DNA from 3 places in the Streptomyces sp. SP17BM10 genome. Region 3 is predicted to be linked to each of the others. Evidence: riboswitches for the same ligand, from Rfam matches in the RefSeq annotation. Region 3 holds a riboswitch; each other region holds the start of a gene.
What was found. A riboswitch is a leader RNA that binds a small molecule or an ion and turns the genes downstream of it on or off. The one in region 3 is predicted to bind cobalamin.
Positions count from the first base shown of each region.

Region 1: it holds a riboswitch for cobalamin, as region 3 does, so the genes downstream of both, PUR71_RS10275 (cobalamin biosynthesis protein) here and PUR71_RS18160 (ribonucleoside-diphosphate reductase subunit alpha) in region 3, are expected to answer to the same signal.
Region 2: it holds a riboswitch for cobalamin, as region 3 does, so the genes downstream of both, PUR71_RS30630 (HoxN/HupN/NixA family nickel/cobalt transporter) here and PUR71_RS18160 (ribonucleoside-diphosphate reductase subunit alpha) in region 3, are expected to answer to the same signal.

Region 1 is NZ_JAQYXB010000516.1:19,297-24,493, forward strand. It holds gene PUR71_RS10265 (putative cobaltochelatase) at 1-30, opposite strand, end outside; gene PUR71_RS10270 (cobyric acid synthase) at 27-1,547, opposite strand; gene PUR71_RS10275 (cobalamin biosynthesis protein) at 1,621-2,583, opposite strand; cobalamin riboswitch at 2,685-2,811, opposite strand; gene PUR71_RS10280 (alpha/beta hydrolase family protein) at 3,226-4,314, shown strand; gene PUR71_RS10285 (hypothetical protein) at 4,976-5,197, shown strand, end outside.
Region 2 is NZ_JAQYXB010000656.1:4,647-9,843, reverse strand. It holds gene rpmG (50S ribosomal protein L33) at 1-61, shown strand, start outside; gene PUR71_RS30630 (HoxN/HupN/NixA family nickel/cobalt transporter) at 214-1,323, opposite strand; cobalamin riboswitch at 1,357-1,548, opposite strand; gene PUR71_RS30625 (ArsR/SmtB family transcription factor) at 1,631-2,014, shown strand; gene PUR71_RS30620 (hypothetical protein) at 2,067-3,740, shown strand; gene PUR71_RS30615 (AAA family ATPase) at 3,737-5,197, opposite strand, start outside.
Region 3 is NZ_JAQYXB010000577.1:262,352-267,548, forward strand. It holds gene PUR71_RS18150 (glycoside hydrolase family 26 protein) at 1-690, shown strand, start outside; gene PUR71_RS18155 (GH12 family glycosyl hydrolase domain-containing protein) at 753-2,039, shown strand; cobalamin riboswitch at 2,118-2,248, shown strand; gene PUR71_RS18160 (ribonucleoside-diphosphate reductase subunit alpha) at 2,415-4,844, shown strand; gene PUR71_RS18165 (ribonucleotide-diphosphate reductase subunit beta) at 4,844-5,197, shown strand, end outside.

The sequences.
Region 1 (5,197 bases), on a different contig from region 3:
CGCGGTGAACGGGTAGCGGACGTCACTCATGCCTTGCCAGCCTCCTCAGGCGCACCGGGCGGCAGGAACGGCAGCGATCCGGCCGCCGGCACCCCGCCCTCGATCAGCTTCCACAGCGCGTCGGTGTCCGCGTGCTCCTCGATCAGGTCCCCCAGGCGGTCCAGCCGGGCTTCGCGCGCCTCGGCGAACGAGGTGTCCGGTGCCGGGACGAACGCCCGGCCCGCCAGCGCGGCCACCTCGCGCAGGAACTCGCGGCGGAACCCGTCGTTCTCCAGCGCGCCGTGCCAGGTCGTGCCCCAGACGGAGCCCACCCGGCAGCCGTCCAGGAACGGCTCCCCGCCTTCCGCGGTCACCACCCCGTGGTGGATCTCGTAGCCCTCGACCCGCTGCCCGTACGCCTCGCCGACCGGCCGCGCGAGCACCTTCTCCACGCCGAACCGCACGTGCGTCGGCAGCAGCCCGAGCGCGTCGACGGCACCGGCCCTGGACTCGACGTCGTCGACGATCGAGCCCGCGAGCATCTGGTAGCCGCCGCACACCCCGAGGACCGGCCGCCCGGCCGCCGCCCGCGCCTTCAGCGCCGGCTCCAGCCCGCGCTCGCGCAGCCAGGCGAGGTCGGCCACGGTGGCCCGGGTGCCGGGCAGCACGACGAGGTCGGCGTCGGCGAGCTCCTCCGGCCGGGTCGCCCAGCGGACGAGCACGCCGGGCTCCTGCGCCAGCGCGTCCAGGTCGGTGAAGTTCGACAGCCGGGGGAAGCGCACCACGGCCACCCGCAGCACGTCCGCGCCGAGCGGCCCGCGGCCGTCGACCCGGTCGACGACCGTCGACAGGTCCAGCGAGTCCTCGGCGTCCAGCCACAGGCCCGGCAGCATCGGCAGCGTGCCGAGCACCGGACGGCCGGTCAGGCCGTGCAGCATCTCCAGGCCGGGCGCCAGCAGTCGGGCGTCCCCGCGGAACTTGTTGACGAACCAGCCGGCCACGTGCCGCTGGTCCTCCTCGGACAGCAGCGCCAGCGTCCCGTACATCGCGGCGAACACGCCGCCGCGGTCGATGTCGCCGACCACCACGACGGGCAGCCGGGCGGCCGTCGCCAGGCCCATGTTGGCGATGTCCCGGTCGCGCAGGTTGATCTCGGCGGGCGAGCCCGCGCCCTCGCACACCACCACCTCGTACCGGCGGCGCAGATCCGCCAGGCACTCTAGGGCGCGCTCCAGCAGGACGGGCTTGCGCTCGCGGTAGTCCAGCGCGCCCACCTCGGCGACCGGCCGGCCGAGCAGCACCACCTGGCTGCGGCCGTCCGCGCCGGGCTTGAGCAGCACCGGGTTCATCGCGGCCTCCGGCTCCACCCGGGCGGCCTGGGCCTGCATCGCCTGGGCGCGGCCGATCTCGGCGCCGTCGGCCGTCACGAAGGAGTTCAACGACATGTTCTGCGCCTTGAAGGGCGCCACCCGGACGCCCTGCCGGGCCAGCCAGCGGCAGATGCCCGCCGTGACGACGCTCTTGCCCGCGTCCGAGGTCGTCCCCGCGACCAGCAGCGCGTTGCTCATGCTCCCACCTCGCTCCGCTCGGCAGGCGCTTCGCACGATGCGCACCTATCGATGATGAGCTCGCCGCGCTCGCTCATGCCCTTCCCCTCCTCAGTACCGATCGCAGCAGCATGTGCCCCGCGACCGTCGTACCCAGCGCCAGCGCGCCCACCCGCCGCGACAGCGCGCAGGCCCGCTCGATGTCGTCCACCGTCACCGGGCGCAGCTCCGCGCCCAGCACCGGCCGGTGCTCGACGCGCTCGCCGTACCGCAGCGTGCCGCCCAGCCGCACGCCCACGGCGCCCGCGAACGCCGACTCGGCCTGCCCCGCGTTCGGGCTCGGGTGCGCCGAACCGTCCCGCCGCCACACCCGCCAGGCCGTCCGCGGCTGAGGCGCGGCGGCCACCGTCAGCAGCGCCGTCAGCCGGGCGCCCGGCCAGCCCGCCGCGTCGTCCAGCCGGGCCGAGGCCCAGCCGAACCGGGCGTGGCGCGGCGAGCGGTGGCCCACCATCGCGTCCAGCGTGTTGACGGCGCGGAAGGCCAGCAGGCCGGGCGTGCCGGCGAGGGCGCCCCAGGCCAGCGCGTTCACGACGGCGTCCGCGGTGTTCTCGGCCACCGACTCGACGACGGCGCGGGCGATCTGCTGCTCGTCCAGCGCGCTCGGGTCGCGTCCGCACAGGTGCGGCAGCCGTTCGCGGGCGGCGGTCAGGTCGCCCGCGGCCAGCGACCGGCCGATCGTGCGCGCCTCCCGGGTCAGCGACGTGCCCCCGAGTACCGTCCAGGTCGCGGCGGCGGCCAGCGCGGCCCGCCCGAGCGGTCGGCGGCCGACCGTCCGGTCCAGGGCCACCGCCCCGGCCGCGACGGCGCCCACGCAGAGCGCCGTGTACGCGGTGCCGGCGGCCCGGTCGTCGCGCCACATCCGGCGCTCCAGGCGGGTCGCGGCACCGCCGAAGACGGCCACCGGGTGACCGCGGCGCGGATCGGCGTAGCGGGCGTCCGCCAGGTAGCCCGCGACGGCGCCGAGCGCGAACGCGGCGGCGCGGGTCAGCGGACGCACGACGGAGGGGGACAGGGGAGGGCTCGGCGGGTCGGGGCAGCCTGCATCGCGTGCGAGTCCTCACTCAGGGTCCGCGCCCTGGGTCGACGTACCGGGGGCGAGAGTCTCCTGGCTTCCGGGTCGGACGCACCCTCGGGCCTTCCAGCGGCACTTGACCCGCCGTGGCGAATTCGAGCGTGCTCCCCGGTGACAGTGGCGGGACCGCGCCGGATTCGCACCGGCTTCCTCTGCATGCCTCCGTTTGGCCCTGGGATCCCATCACGCGGCCGAACCGGGAGTCAACCGAGGTCGCGGAGGGGTTGGTCACAGCCGGTGGCCGGTCCGCGCCGCCGTCGCTACCTCCGATCCCTGCGGCCGCAGGGGCATGACATCCTGTGGGATCCTCCAGCGGGCCGCGCGCGGCCACCCCGGCGCTTCGTGCGTTCGGCGGCTGGGGGCCCGTTCGTACCGGCCGTCTCACTCCCGTTTCTGGGAACTCCTGGCCGGGACCCACCCCGAGATCCCCGTCTGACCCGTCCGGCACCCGCTCTCCGGTCCCCCGTACAGCCCATCCCACTGGCCGCCGCCCCCACCCGCCGGTGAACTTGTCCCCAGCAGACTCACAGAGCGGGGAACGATATGCGATGGGGAACCGCAGCCGTCGTGGCGGCAGCCGCAGTCGGCACCGGGGTCGCCGTGCTGGTCGTCGGCCGGCGTGCGTCCGAGCGGCTCGTGCGGCCGGAGACCGTCGTGCTGGAGTCCGGCCCCGTCCTGGTGCAGAACCTCGCCGCCGGCCGGATCACCTTCAACCGCACCCCGGCGGCCCTGCACCCCGGCCGCTGGGCGCTGGAGTGGGACGGCGACGGCCACGCCGTCGTCGACGAGGTCCTGCACAGCGACGAACAGGGCGTCACCCGCCGCCTGGTCCGCGCCGACCGGGGCACCCTGACCCCCGGCACCGAGGTCCGCTTCACCCCGCGCGTCCACCTCGGCGACCCGACCACCTCCCTCGGCCTCCCCTTCACCGAGACCGCCGCCGCCGGCGAGCTGGGCGCGCTGCCCGCCTGGCGCCTGGACGGCAAGCGCGGCACCTGGGTGGTCCTCGTGCACGGCCCCGGCGCCGACCGCGCCCAGACGCTCCCCGTGCTGCCCGTCCTCCAGCGCCTCGCGCTGCCCGCCCTCGCCGTCACCTACCGCGGCGACCAGGGCGCCCCCGCCTCGCCGGACGGGCTCAGCCACTTCGGCGAGACCGAGTGGCGCGACGTGGAGTCGGCCGTGCGGCTCGCCCTCGACAGCGGCGCCGGCCGGGTGATCCTCTACGGCTGGTCGGTGGGCGCCACGATGTGCCTGCAGGCCGCGGCCCGCTCGGCCTGGTCGGGGGCGATCGCCGGGATCGTCCTGGACTCGCCGGTGCTCGACCTGCCCGCCACCGCCCGCCGCGGCGCGGTCCGGGCCGGCTACACCGAGCCGGTCGCCGAGCTCGGCGCGCTGGCCGCCGAGGGCCGCACCGGGGTCGACCTGGCCGACTTCTCCCGCCTCGCCGAGGGCGCCGACCTGCGCGTGCCGACCCTCGTCCTGCACAGCCCGGACGACCCGATCGCGCCGATCCGGGCCGCCCGGCGCCTCGCCGCGGCCCGCCCCGACGTCGTCAGCCTCCAGACCTTCCCGGGTGCGGACCACACGGCCCTCTGGAACTCCGACCCCGCGCACTACTCGGAACTCCTCCGGCGCTGGCTCACCCCCCTCCTCTGAAGCGGTCCGGAGGCCGTTATCCGGGGCATTCCGACCGGTCATTCCTGCGCGCTGCCTCCACGTCCCCCCTTCTCGCAATTCCCCCCACCCGTCATCGCGCGCCCCCCGGGCACCGGAAGCCGATTCCGCCGGAACGGGACGTCGGCGCGGTCGATTTCCGCCACCGCTCCCGCTCTCGCCGACCTGGCCGATCCGCATCCACCGGGAGCGCTTCCGGCGGACGTGCCCGGCGGTCGCCCTCGTGCCCCGACCCGTCGGCCGCACCGCGCGAGTCGGCCGTTCGGCGCTCGCCGCAGCCTTTTCCGTATCCGTTCGAACACCGCCCGTGACCATCGCAAACGGGCCTGGCATGAGCCCGCCACACGATTTTGGCCAGGCGGTTTGCCGCTGTTGCCCGATCTTGCGGAGGTGCTGCCACAACCCGCCCGTCCGTACAACCAACCGGATGTGACAGAAGGCCGGTACAAGGGGAAGACTGCTCGACGTGACGTCTCGGAACCCGCGCGACCGTGATGCCCCGCTCCCACCGACGATCGGTACCGGTGCGACGGTGACCCGCCTCCCCGGTACGGCCCACCGGCCCGTCGGGGCCAGGCCGGGCGGGGGCGGCGTACCCCGCCGACGAGGCCCCGCACCCGCCCCCGGCCGCGGCCGGGTCCCCGTGCCGGACGGCTTCCCCGCCCCCGCCGAGCTGGCCCCGCTGGCCCGCCGGATGCTGGTGGACGCCGTCCGCATCGCCCGCTGGGCCGGGGAGCTCGGCGAGGTCGACAAGCGGGGCGAGCTGCTCCCCGACGACGCCCGCGCGGCGGGCCGCGCGCTGGCCATGACGGTCGGCGCCGCGGCCAAGGCCTGGGGTCAGGCGCTGCTGGTCGGCCTGGTCGAG
Region 2 (5,197 bases), on a different contig from region 3:
GGTGCTGCGCAAGTTCGACCCGGTCGCGCGCGAGCACGTCGACTTCCGCGAAGAGCGCTGAACCCCCGCCGAGGAGGCACCCCCGTGAAGCCCGGAATCCACCCCGCCTACCGGCCCGTCGTCTTCCGCGACTGAGCCGGCTGCCGGAGGCTCGCCCGAGAACGCGCGAAGGCGCCTCCCCAGGCCGGGGAGGCGCCTTCGCGGCGGGCGTGCTCAGGAGCGCTCGGCGCCCCAGCGCTTCTCGACCCCGGCCAGCTTCCAGTACGCGATCGCCGCGGCCCAGACCACGACGAACAGCCCGGCGATCGCGTAGCCGACGTTGTCGAGCGAGACGTCCGAGATCCAGCCGGTGACCGGGTCGGTCAGGCCCAGCTTCTCGTGCAGCACGCCGACCAGCTCGATCGTGCCGATGACGAACGCCACCGCGATCGACAGCCCGGTGATCGTCAGGTTGTAGTACACCTTGCGCACCGGATTGGAGAACGCCCACTGGTACGCGAAGTTCATGAACGTCCCGTCCAGCGTGTCGAACAGACTCATCCCCGCCGCGAACAGCAGCGGCAGGCAGGCGATCGCGTACCAGGGCAGCCCGGCCGCCGCGCCCGAGCCGGCCATCACCATCAGGGTCACCTCGGTCGCGGTGTCGAAGCCGAGGCCGAGCACCATGCCCACCGGGAACATCTGGCCGGGCCGGGTGATCGACTTGGTCGCCCGGTTCAGCAACCGCGCCATGAAGCCGCGCGAGTTCAGGTGCTGCTCGAGCTCCGCCTCGTCGTACTGCCCGGCGCGCATCGCCCGGAACACCTTCAGGATGCCGAGCAGCGCCGCCAGGTTGAGCGCGCCGATCAGGTAGAGGAACACGCCGGAGGTGGTGGTGCCGATCATGCCGAGCCACTTGTGAGTGGTCGACTCGTCGTCCATCAGCGTGTTCGCCAGCTGCGCGCCGCCCGCGACCAGGGCGGCCATGACGACCACCATCGACGAGTGCCCGAGGGCGAACCAGAAGCCCACCGAGACCGGCCGCTTGCCGTCCGCCATCAGCTTGCGGGTGGTGTTGTCGATCACCGCGATGTGGTCGGCGTCGAACGCGTGCCGCATGCCCAGCGTGTACGCCGTGATGCCGAGGCCCACCCCGAAGACCTGGGTACCGACGGCGTAGTTGTGGGGCGCCACGAGGAAGACGAGGGTCCCGAACGCCACCACGTGCATGGCCAGGATCACCCCCATCAGCCCGGCGGTGCGGACGGTGTCCTCTCTCCTCCACCGGAAGGTGGGCAGCACGGCGGGCGCGGCCTCGGGGGCGGCGGTTTCGGGCAGGGTCATCTTCGGATCACGCTCCAGCACCTCGTGGAAAGACGTTCGTGAGATGCCGTGGCCGGTCTCCTGGCTGACGGGGCTCCCGTACCCGCCTTCCCAGGCGCGCGAAGCGCCCAGTGGCGTCTGGGTACGGGCGGACTCCCCCGATCACAGTGGCGAGGGCCGCTCCGGACTGGGACCCCTGAGGGTCCGTCACCGGTCTTCCCGAGCACCACGGCGGGGAACACCGTAGGGGTCCCGGCCCGACCCTTGCAAGGCTGCGCACCTACGCAGGTGTCCAGGATCACAGGTCGTGAGCTGCCAGAATGTCCGCATGCATCTCGTACCGGCCGACCGCGCGGGCCACCGCACCATCGACGGACACCGGGTCTGCGAGGCCATCGCCGCGATCGGCGACGCCGCGCACGTCCGCTCGTGGTCCGAGCGGTTCTCCCTGCTCGCCGACCCCGGCCGGCTCGCGATCCTGCTCGCCCTGCACCGCGCCGGACCGCTCGCCGTCACCGACCTCGCCGTCGCCACCGGCATGCGCGACCCGGCCGTCTCGCAGGCCCTGCGGCTGCTGCGGACGGCCGGCGTGGTCACCGGGGACAAGGAAGGACGCGTCGTGCGCTACCGGCTCGTCGACGAGAGCATGCGCCCCCTCCTCGACGAGTGCGCCGCCGCCGACCACGAGGAGCCCACCGCCGCGGCGGGCTGAGCGGCACCTTCGAATCACCCCGGAGGACGGACCCGGTGAGTACGATCATGGCGTGCCGACCCACCCCCACGCCTGGCCCGCCGACCGCTGGAACACCCGGCCGGTCAGGGCGCGCGTACTGGCGGTCGCCCGCACCCTCACCTCCGCCACCCGGGTCCTCGACGTCCTCACCCTCCTGAACCGCGACGGCATCGAGCGCTACGCCACCGTCAACCCCGGCTCCGCGTTCGCCGACGGCCTCGACGACTACCTGCGCGGCCTCCCCGGCATCACCCTGCTGGACTGGGAGGACGCCGTCCGGCGCCGCTTCGACCTGGCCGTCGCCTGCGCCGTCCACTCCTCGATGCACCGCCTCGACGCCCCGCTCGTCGTCCTCCCGCACGGCGCCGGCTACAACCGCCTGGTGACCGAGTCCACCGGCGACACCGTCAGCGCAGCCGGCCTGTCCCGCAACGAACTCACCCACCACGGCCGGGTCTTCGTCGACGTCCTCGGCCTCTCCCACCCCGAACAGCTCGACCGGCTGCGGGTCTCCTGCCCCGAGGCGCTGGACGTCGCCCAGGTCGTCGGCGACCCGTGCTTCGACCGCATGCTCCGCAGCCGGCGCCTGCGCGACGCCTACCGGGCCGCCCTCGGCGCCGTCGACGGCCGACGGCTCGTCGTCGTCAACTCCACCTGGAGCGGGCACTCGTTATTCGGCCGCCGCCCCGACCTGCCCCGACGCCTCCTGCGCCGCCTCCCCGCCGACGAGTACGCGGTCGCCGTCGTCCTCCACCCCAACATCTGGAACCGGCACGACCCCGAGACCCTGCTCGACGACGCGCGGCGGATGGGCCTGCGCCTCGTCCCGCCCCACCAGGGCTGGCAGGCCGCCCTCGTCGCCGCCGACTGCCTGATCGGCGACCACGGCTCGGTGTCCGTCTACGGCGCCGCCCTGGAACGCCCCACCCTGCTCGTCGCCACCGGCGCCGCCGAACTCGACCCGCGTTCCCCCAGCCACGCCTTCGGCCAGGCCGCCGCCGCGCTCGACCCCGACGGCGACCTCGCCGCCCAGGTCGAACAGGCCCTGCAGAAGCAGGACCCGACCGCCCTGCGCCCGATCACCGACCTCTCCCTCGCCCACCGCGGCCGCTCCGCCGAGGTGCTCCGCCCGCTGCTCTACTCCTTCCTGGACGGGCTGGACGAGCCGGACGACGAACCGCTCCTGCCGCCCTACCCCAAGCCCGTCCCCCGCCCCGGCACCCCCGAGGGCCCCACCGCCTACGACGTCGAGGCCGCCGGTGAGGGCACCGAGGTCAGCCTGCGGCGCTACCCCGTCGACCCCGGCGACCACACCCCGCGCGGCTTCCACGCCCTCACCGACGAACACCCCGGCGACGCCCTGCGCTACACCGCCGAGGTCCTCGCCCGGACCGAGCCGCGCGCCGAACTCCCCGCCGGACGCTGGCTGGCCGACACCGCCGCCGGACTCCCCGGCCTCGCCGTCGCGGTGGCCGCCCTCGGCCCGGCCCGCCACCTCGTCCGGCTGCGCACCGGCCTCCTGCTGGAAGCCCGCGCCGAACCGGCCTGGGGCGACACCGACCCCCGCCTCGACCCGCTGCTCCTCGGCTCCGCCGTGGCCCACTGGCTGGCCGCCGGCGGCGCCCCGGACGGCCTGCCCGCACACGGACTGACCATCCGCACCGGCGAACACCGCACCCGGGTCACCTTCACGACCGGGCCCTAACGCCCTTGGAGGTCCCGCAGCCGTTCCCGGCTGCGCTCCGCGAGCGCCTCGTCCCCCTGTTCCTGCGCCAACTCGACCAGCAGCGTGTGCGCCTGCGCCTCCTTGGCGAACTGGCTCAGCGCCTCCGCCCGACGCGCGCAGTCGGCGGCGTCCGCGACCGCGAGGTCCAGCCGCCCCAGCGCACGGTGGGCGCGGGCGCGCACCAGCGGCAGCTTCATCAGCATGTCGGTGTCCCCGGTTTCGACGGCCCTCGCACGGGCCCCGTCGAGGACGGTCAGCGCCTCCTGCGCCCGGCCGTCGGCGATCAGCGCCTGCGCGACGTTGTAGCCCTGGACGATCTCGCCGTGTGCGTCGCCCCGGTTCGCCTCCAGGGCCAGGGCGAACCGCTCCGCCGCCCGTGCCGGGCGCCCGTCGGCCAGGCACAGCAAGCCGTCCGTCTCGTACAGCACGCCCGCCAGCCGCCGGTCGGTCACCAGCGGCACCTGCTCCGCGGCGAGCGCCAACTGCTCGGCCGCGAGCGGGAACTCCCGCCGCTCGTAGTGGGCGCGGGCGAGTTGGTTGCGCATCCGGACGACGGCGTCCGGCTGGTTGTCCCACTGCGCCGACTCGACGCCGAGCCGGTGGGTGGCGATCAGGTCCTCGTAGTCCTTGCGGCCGTGGTAGAGCGGCCACAGCGACTCGCAGAGCCGCCACACCTCGCCGTGCCACCCCTGCCCGGCCGCCGCCTCCACCACCGCGCGCAGGTCGGCCCGTTCGGCCTGGAACCACTCCAGGGCCGCCGCGTACGATCCGAAGCCCGGCAGGTCGTCGCCGCTCGGCTCCTGCACCCGCAACCGCGACCCCATCGCCCGGTCCGCCACCGACGCCCGGCCCCGGAAGTAGGCGACGACCCGGGCCAGGAGCTCGTCCCGGCCGGGCAGTTCGCGCGCGCAGGCGTAGGCGTGCGTCCGGACGACGTCGTGGGCCTGGAAGAGCTCCTCCGGGCCGTCGTCGACCACGACGTCCAGCAGGTGCACGGCGCACAGTTCGTCCAGGGCCTCCACCGCGTCCTCGACGCCCGTCGCCGCGGCCAGCTCGGCCGACACGAAGGGGCCGGGGTGCACGCCGATCAGGCGGTAGAGCGCCCGGGCGGGCGCCGAGAGCCGCTCGTGGACCGGGTCGTAGATCCGGCGGAGGTTCCCCTCGTCATTGTCCATGATGGCCAACTTGCCTTCCCGGTCTGCTAGTTCGGCAACAACCTGGCCCACCGAGAGCCGGCTGCGGCCCAGCAGCTGACTCCCGACCGCGTTGAGGGTGAGCGGCAGCCCTCCGCACCGCTCCACGAGTGCCGCCACCTCGCCGTCGGTGCCGCGCCCGGCGCTCAGCCAGCCGCGCACCAGGGCGGCGGCGGCCGCCTCGTTCAGCCGGTCCAGCCGCAGCACCTCGGCGCCGTCCATGCGCAGCGCGTCCAGGCTCCG
Region 3 (5,197 bases):
TACTGGTACCCCTGGGCCGAGCAGGCCAACGGGAACAAGAAGGGCCAGTACGTCCAGGCCTGGAAGCACGTCCACGACCTCTTCAAGCAGGTCGGCGCGACCAAGGTCACCTGGGTGTGGAGCCCCAACGTCGACTACGAGAACGCCACCGGTCTCAACACGCTCTACCCCGGTGACGACTACGTCGACTGGATCGGCCTGTCCGGCTACTACGGCACCACCGGCGTCGAGAAGTACAAGTCCTTCGACCAGATCTTCCAGCCGACGATCAAGGAGCTGCGGGACTTCACCCAGAAGCCCGTCGTGATCACCGAGACCGGCGCCACCGACACCTCCGGGCTCAAGGCGCAGTGGATCAGCGAGATGTTCACGCAGCTGCCCCAGCACCCCGACATCATCGGCGTGATCTGGTACGAGGCGCGCAAGGAGGTGGACTGGCGGGTCGCCGCCTCCGACGCGGCCTCGCAGGCCTACGCCGCCGGGGTCTCCGCGCCCCGCTACAGCACGCCGTGGACCGTCCGCTCGGTGCCGGCCCTGACCACGGCGCCACCGCCGCCCGCGCCCTCCCCGACGCCCGACCCCTCCCCGTCGCCCTCGGCCTCCCCCTCGGCCACCAAGCCGAACCCGCCGGCCCGGAAGCCGACCAGCACCGCCACCCGGCCGCGGTCGAGCTCCACCCCCGCCGGGTGAGCGCGCCCCAGGCCCGGCCGACGGACCGCACGACCACGCAGCAGCAGGGAGGCGAGCACCCCATGACCAACCCCGCCATACCCGGCGCCGGACCCGCCGGCCGGCGCCCGTGGTGGGCGCTCGCGCCGGCCGCCGTCCTCGCGCTGGTCCTGTGCGCCCTGCTGCTCCCCCGGGACCAGAAGGACCCCGCCGGGCCGGTGAAGGCCGCCCCGGTGGTCACCCCGCTGCCCGCCGCGACCGCCGGCGAGCTGTGCTCCACCGCGCAGAACCGTTACCCCTCGCAGGCCGTGGACTCCGGCCGCTACCTGATCAACCCCAACGAGTGGAACGCCACCGGGGGCCTGTGCATCAGCAGCACCGACGGCGCCACCGGCTTCCGGGTCACCCGCAGCGGCGTCGGCCCGGCCAGCCTGACCGATCCGCTGCGCGGCCCCGGCGCGTACCCGCACATCAGCACCCAGCTCCAGCCGGGCACCGGGCCGCTGCCGATCCCCGTCAGCAACCTGCGCTACGCGACCAGCAGTTGGCACACCACCCAGGTCGACTCCGGCGTCTACAACGCCTCGTACGACATCTGGTACAGCAACAGCCGCACCAGCTGCTCGTTCACCGAGAGCGCCGAGCTGATGATCTGGCTGCGCGGCAACGGCAAGACCCCCTTCGGCGACGAGGCCGGCGAGCTCAAGGCCGGCGGCACCTCCTACCGCGTGTTCCAGGCGCCGAAGACGGGCAGCCACACACTGATCACCTACGAGATGGCCACCAGCACGGCCTCCGTCACCGACCTGGACCTGCGGGCCTTCACCCGCGACGCCGTCCAGCGCGGCTACGTCCCGGCCGGCTCCTACCTGTGCGCCGTCCAGGCCGGCTTCGAGATCTGGGACGGCGGCGCCGGGCTCAGCAGCGACTCGTTCTCCTTCCAGGCCGCCGCCGGGCAGCCCAGCGGCGCGATCACCTCGGCCCTGCCGGGCCTGTGCCTGGACAGCCGGGTCAGCGGCGACCCGGCGGCGGTCGGCGCGGGCACCTGCGACGGCTCCCCGGCCCAGACCTGGACGATGGCGGACGACGGCTCGATCGGCCAGTCCGGCCGCTGCGTCGAGGACCCCGCGATCGGCTTCCCCGTCCTCACGGCGTGCACCTCACGGCCCGACCAGCGCTGGCGGGTGACCCCGACGGGACAGCTCGCGAACCAGGACTCGGGGCGCTGCATCGAGAACCCGGCGAACCCGGCGGCCCCCGCGGGCGCCTCTGCGGGCGGTTCTCCGGGGACGGCGACGGGCGGCTCGGCCCAGGTGCGGATGCGCCCGTGCGACTCCCGCACCGGCCAGGAATGGCACCCCCCGGCCTGAGCAGTTTATCGCACGCCAGCTCGAACAACTGTGCCGCGCGACACTACATGTGGGGCTGCATCGGATTACCGACACTAGATGTATGCTCATCCCTGCTGTCGACGCAGGGGAACCCGGTGCGAGTCCGGGACTGCCCCGCAGCGGTGTGCGGGCGGCTCAACCGAGCCTCTCCCGCGAGTCCGAGTACCTGCCGACGGTGTGCAGAGGCCCTCCCGCAGAGGCCGGCAGCACCAGCACCACCTTCCGGGCCTCGCGGGCGGGCCGGGGCTGACACCGTCGCGCGACGCCGCCATGTGCGCCCGCGCGCGTGCGCCCCTGCCCCGAACGGTCCGGTACTCCGATCACCGCCGCCGATCGCCGCCAGGAGAGAGCGCCTTGACCATCGCTGCCTCAGTTACCCTGCCCGCCCAGGGCACCGGCTCCGCCCCCGCCGACCCCACGGTCTCCGACCCCGGCGGCGCGCTCCTGCGACTCCTCACCGACCGCAGCGCCGATCTCCCCCAGGTGGACCCCGGTCACGTCGCCGCCGCCGCGCTGCGCGGGCGCCACGCCGGCTCGGACTTCGCCGAGCTGCGCGGGCTGGCCGTGGACGCCGCCGCGTCGATGATCGCCGAGGACCCCCAGTACTCGAAGCTGGCCGCCCGCCTGCTCGCGCTGGAGATCGTCGACGAGGCCAGCAGCCAGGGCGCCGTCTCCTTCGCCGCCTCCGTCGCCGTCGGCCACGCCGAGGGCCTCATCGGCGACACCACCGCCGCCTTCGTCACCAAGCACGCCGCCGCCCTCGACGAGCTGATCGACCCCCAGGGCGACGACCGCTTCGAGTACTTCGGCCTGCGCACCGTGCAGTCCCGCTACCTGCTGCGCCACCCGATCACCCGCAAGGTCGTCGAGACCCCGCAGCACTTCCTGCTCCGCGTCGCCTGCGGCCTGGCGGTCGGCGACAGCGAGCAGTCGGTGCGCGAGGTCGCCGAGCTGTACGGCCTGATGAGCCGCCTGGAGTACCTGACCTCCTCGCCGACGCTCTTCAACTCCGGCACCCGCCACCCGCAGATGTCGAGCTGCTACCTGCTCGACTCCCCGCTGGACAACCTCGACTCGATCTACAACCGCTACGCGCAGATCGCCCGGCTGTCCAAGCACGCCGGCGGCATCGGCCTGTCCTACTCGCGCATCCGCTCGCGCGGCAGCCTGATCCGCGGCACCAACGGCAAGTCCAACGGCATCGTCCCGTTCCTGCGCACCCTCGACTCCTCGGTCGCCGCGGTCAACCAGGGCGGCCGCCGCAAGGGCGCGGCCTGCGTCTACCTGGAGACCTGGCACGCGGACATCGAGGAGTTCCTGGAGCTGCGCGACAACACCGGTGAGGAGGCGCGCCGCACCCACAACCTGAACCTGGCGCACTGGATCCCGGACGAGTTCATGCGCCGTGTGAACGCCGACGCCGACTGGTCGCTGTTCTCCCCCGCCGACGTGCCCGAGCTCGTCGACCTGTGGGGCGAGGAGTTCGACGAGGCCTACCGCAAGGCCGAGCAGGCTGGCAAGGCCGTGCGCACCATCCCCGCGCAGACCCTCTACGCCCGCATGATGCGCACCCTCGCGCAGACCGGCAACGGCTGGATGACCTTCAAGGACGCCTCCAACCGCGCCGCCAACCAGACCGCGCTGCCGGGCCGCACGGTGCACTCCTCCAACCTGTGCACCGAGATCCTGGAGGTCACGGACGACTCCGAGACCGCCGTCTGCAACCTCGGCTCGGTCAACCTCGGCGCCCACGTGGCCCCGGGCGCCTCGGCCGACGACCTGCTCGCCGCGATGGACTGGGAGCGGCTGGACGCCACCGTGCGCACCGCCGTCACCTTCCTCGACCGCGTGGTGGACATCAACTTCTACCCGACCCCCGAGGCCGGTGCCTCCAACTCCCGCTGGCGCCCGGTCGGCCTCGGCGTGATGGGCCTGCAGGACGTCTTCTTCCAGCTGCGGATCGACTTCGACTCCGCCGAGGCCGCCCGCCTGTCCACGCTCATCGCCGAGCGCATCATGCTCACCGCCTACGAGCGCTCCGCCGACCTGGCCGAGCGGCTGGGCCGCCACGAGGCCTACGGCGAGACCCGCGCCGCCCGCGGCGAGCTGCACATCGACCACTTCCCGAGCGCCACCCCGCAGTGGGCCGCCCGCTGGGAGGCGCTGCGCTCCCGCATCGCCGTCACCGGCCTGCGCAACTCGCTGCTGCTCGCCATCGCCCCGACCGCGACGATCGCCTCGATCGCCGGCGTGTACGAGTGCATCGAGCCGCAGGTCTCCAACCTGTTCAAGCGCGAGACCCTCTCCGGCGAGTTCCTCCAGGTCAACCCCTACCTGGTGCGCGAGCTCAAGGAGCTCGGCGTCTGGGACGAGCAGACCCGCGACGCCCTGCGCGACGCCAACGGCTCGGTCCAGGACTTCAACTGGCTGCCCACCGAGGTCCGTTCGCTCTACCGCACGGCCTGGGAGCTGCCCCAGCGCGCGCTGATCGACCTGGCCGCGGCCCGCATGCCGTACATCGACCAGAGCCAGTCGCTCAACCTGTTCATGGCCGCGCCGACCATCGGCAAGCTGAGCTCGATGTACGCGTACGCGTGGAAGGTCGGTCTGAAGACCACCTACTACCTGCGCTCGCGCCCGGCGACCCGCATCGCCCAGGCCGCGCCGGGCGCCGCCCGCACCGCCGTTGCCACGCCGATCCCCGTCGCCACTCTTACCCCGGAGCAGGAAGCCGCCCTCGCGTGCTCCCTGGAGAACCCCGAGTCCTGCGAGGCCTGCCAGTAATGCCCCAGTCCGAAGACCGCAAGATGCTGCTCGACCCCGGCTTCGAGCTGACGCTGCGCCCGATGCGCTACCCGTCGTTCTACGACCGGTACCGGGACGCGATCAAGAACACCTGGACGGTGGAGGAGGTGGACCTGCACTCCGACGTCGCCGACCTGGCCAAGCTCAGCGAGGGCGAGCGCCACCTGATCGGCCGCCTGGTCGCCTTCTTCGCGACCGGCGACTCGATCGTCGCGAACAACGTGGTGCTGAGCCTCTACAAGCACATCAACTCCCCGGAGGCGCGCCTGTACCTGTCGCGCCAGCTGTTCGAGGAGGCCGTGCACGTCCAGTTCTACCTGACGCTGCTCGAC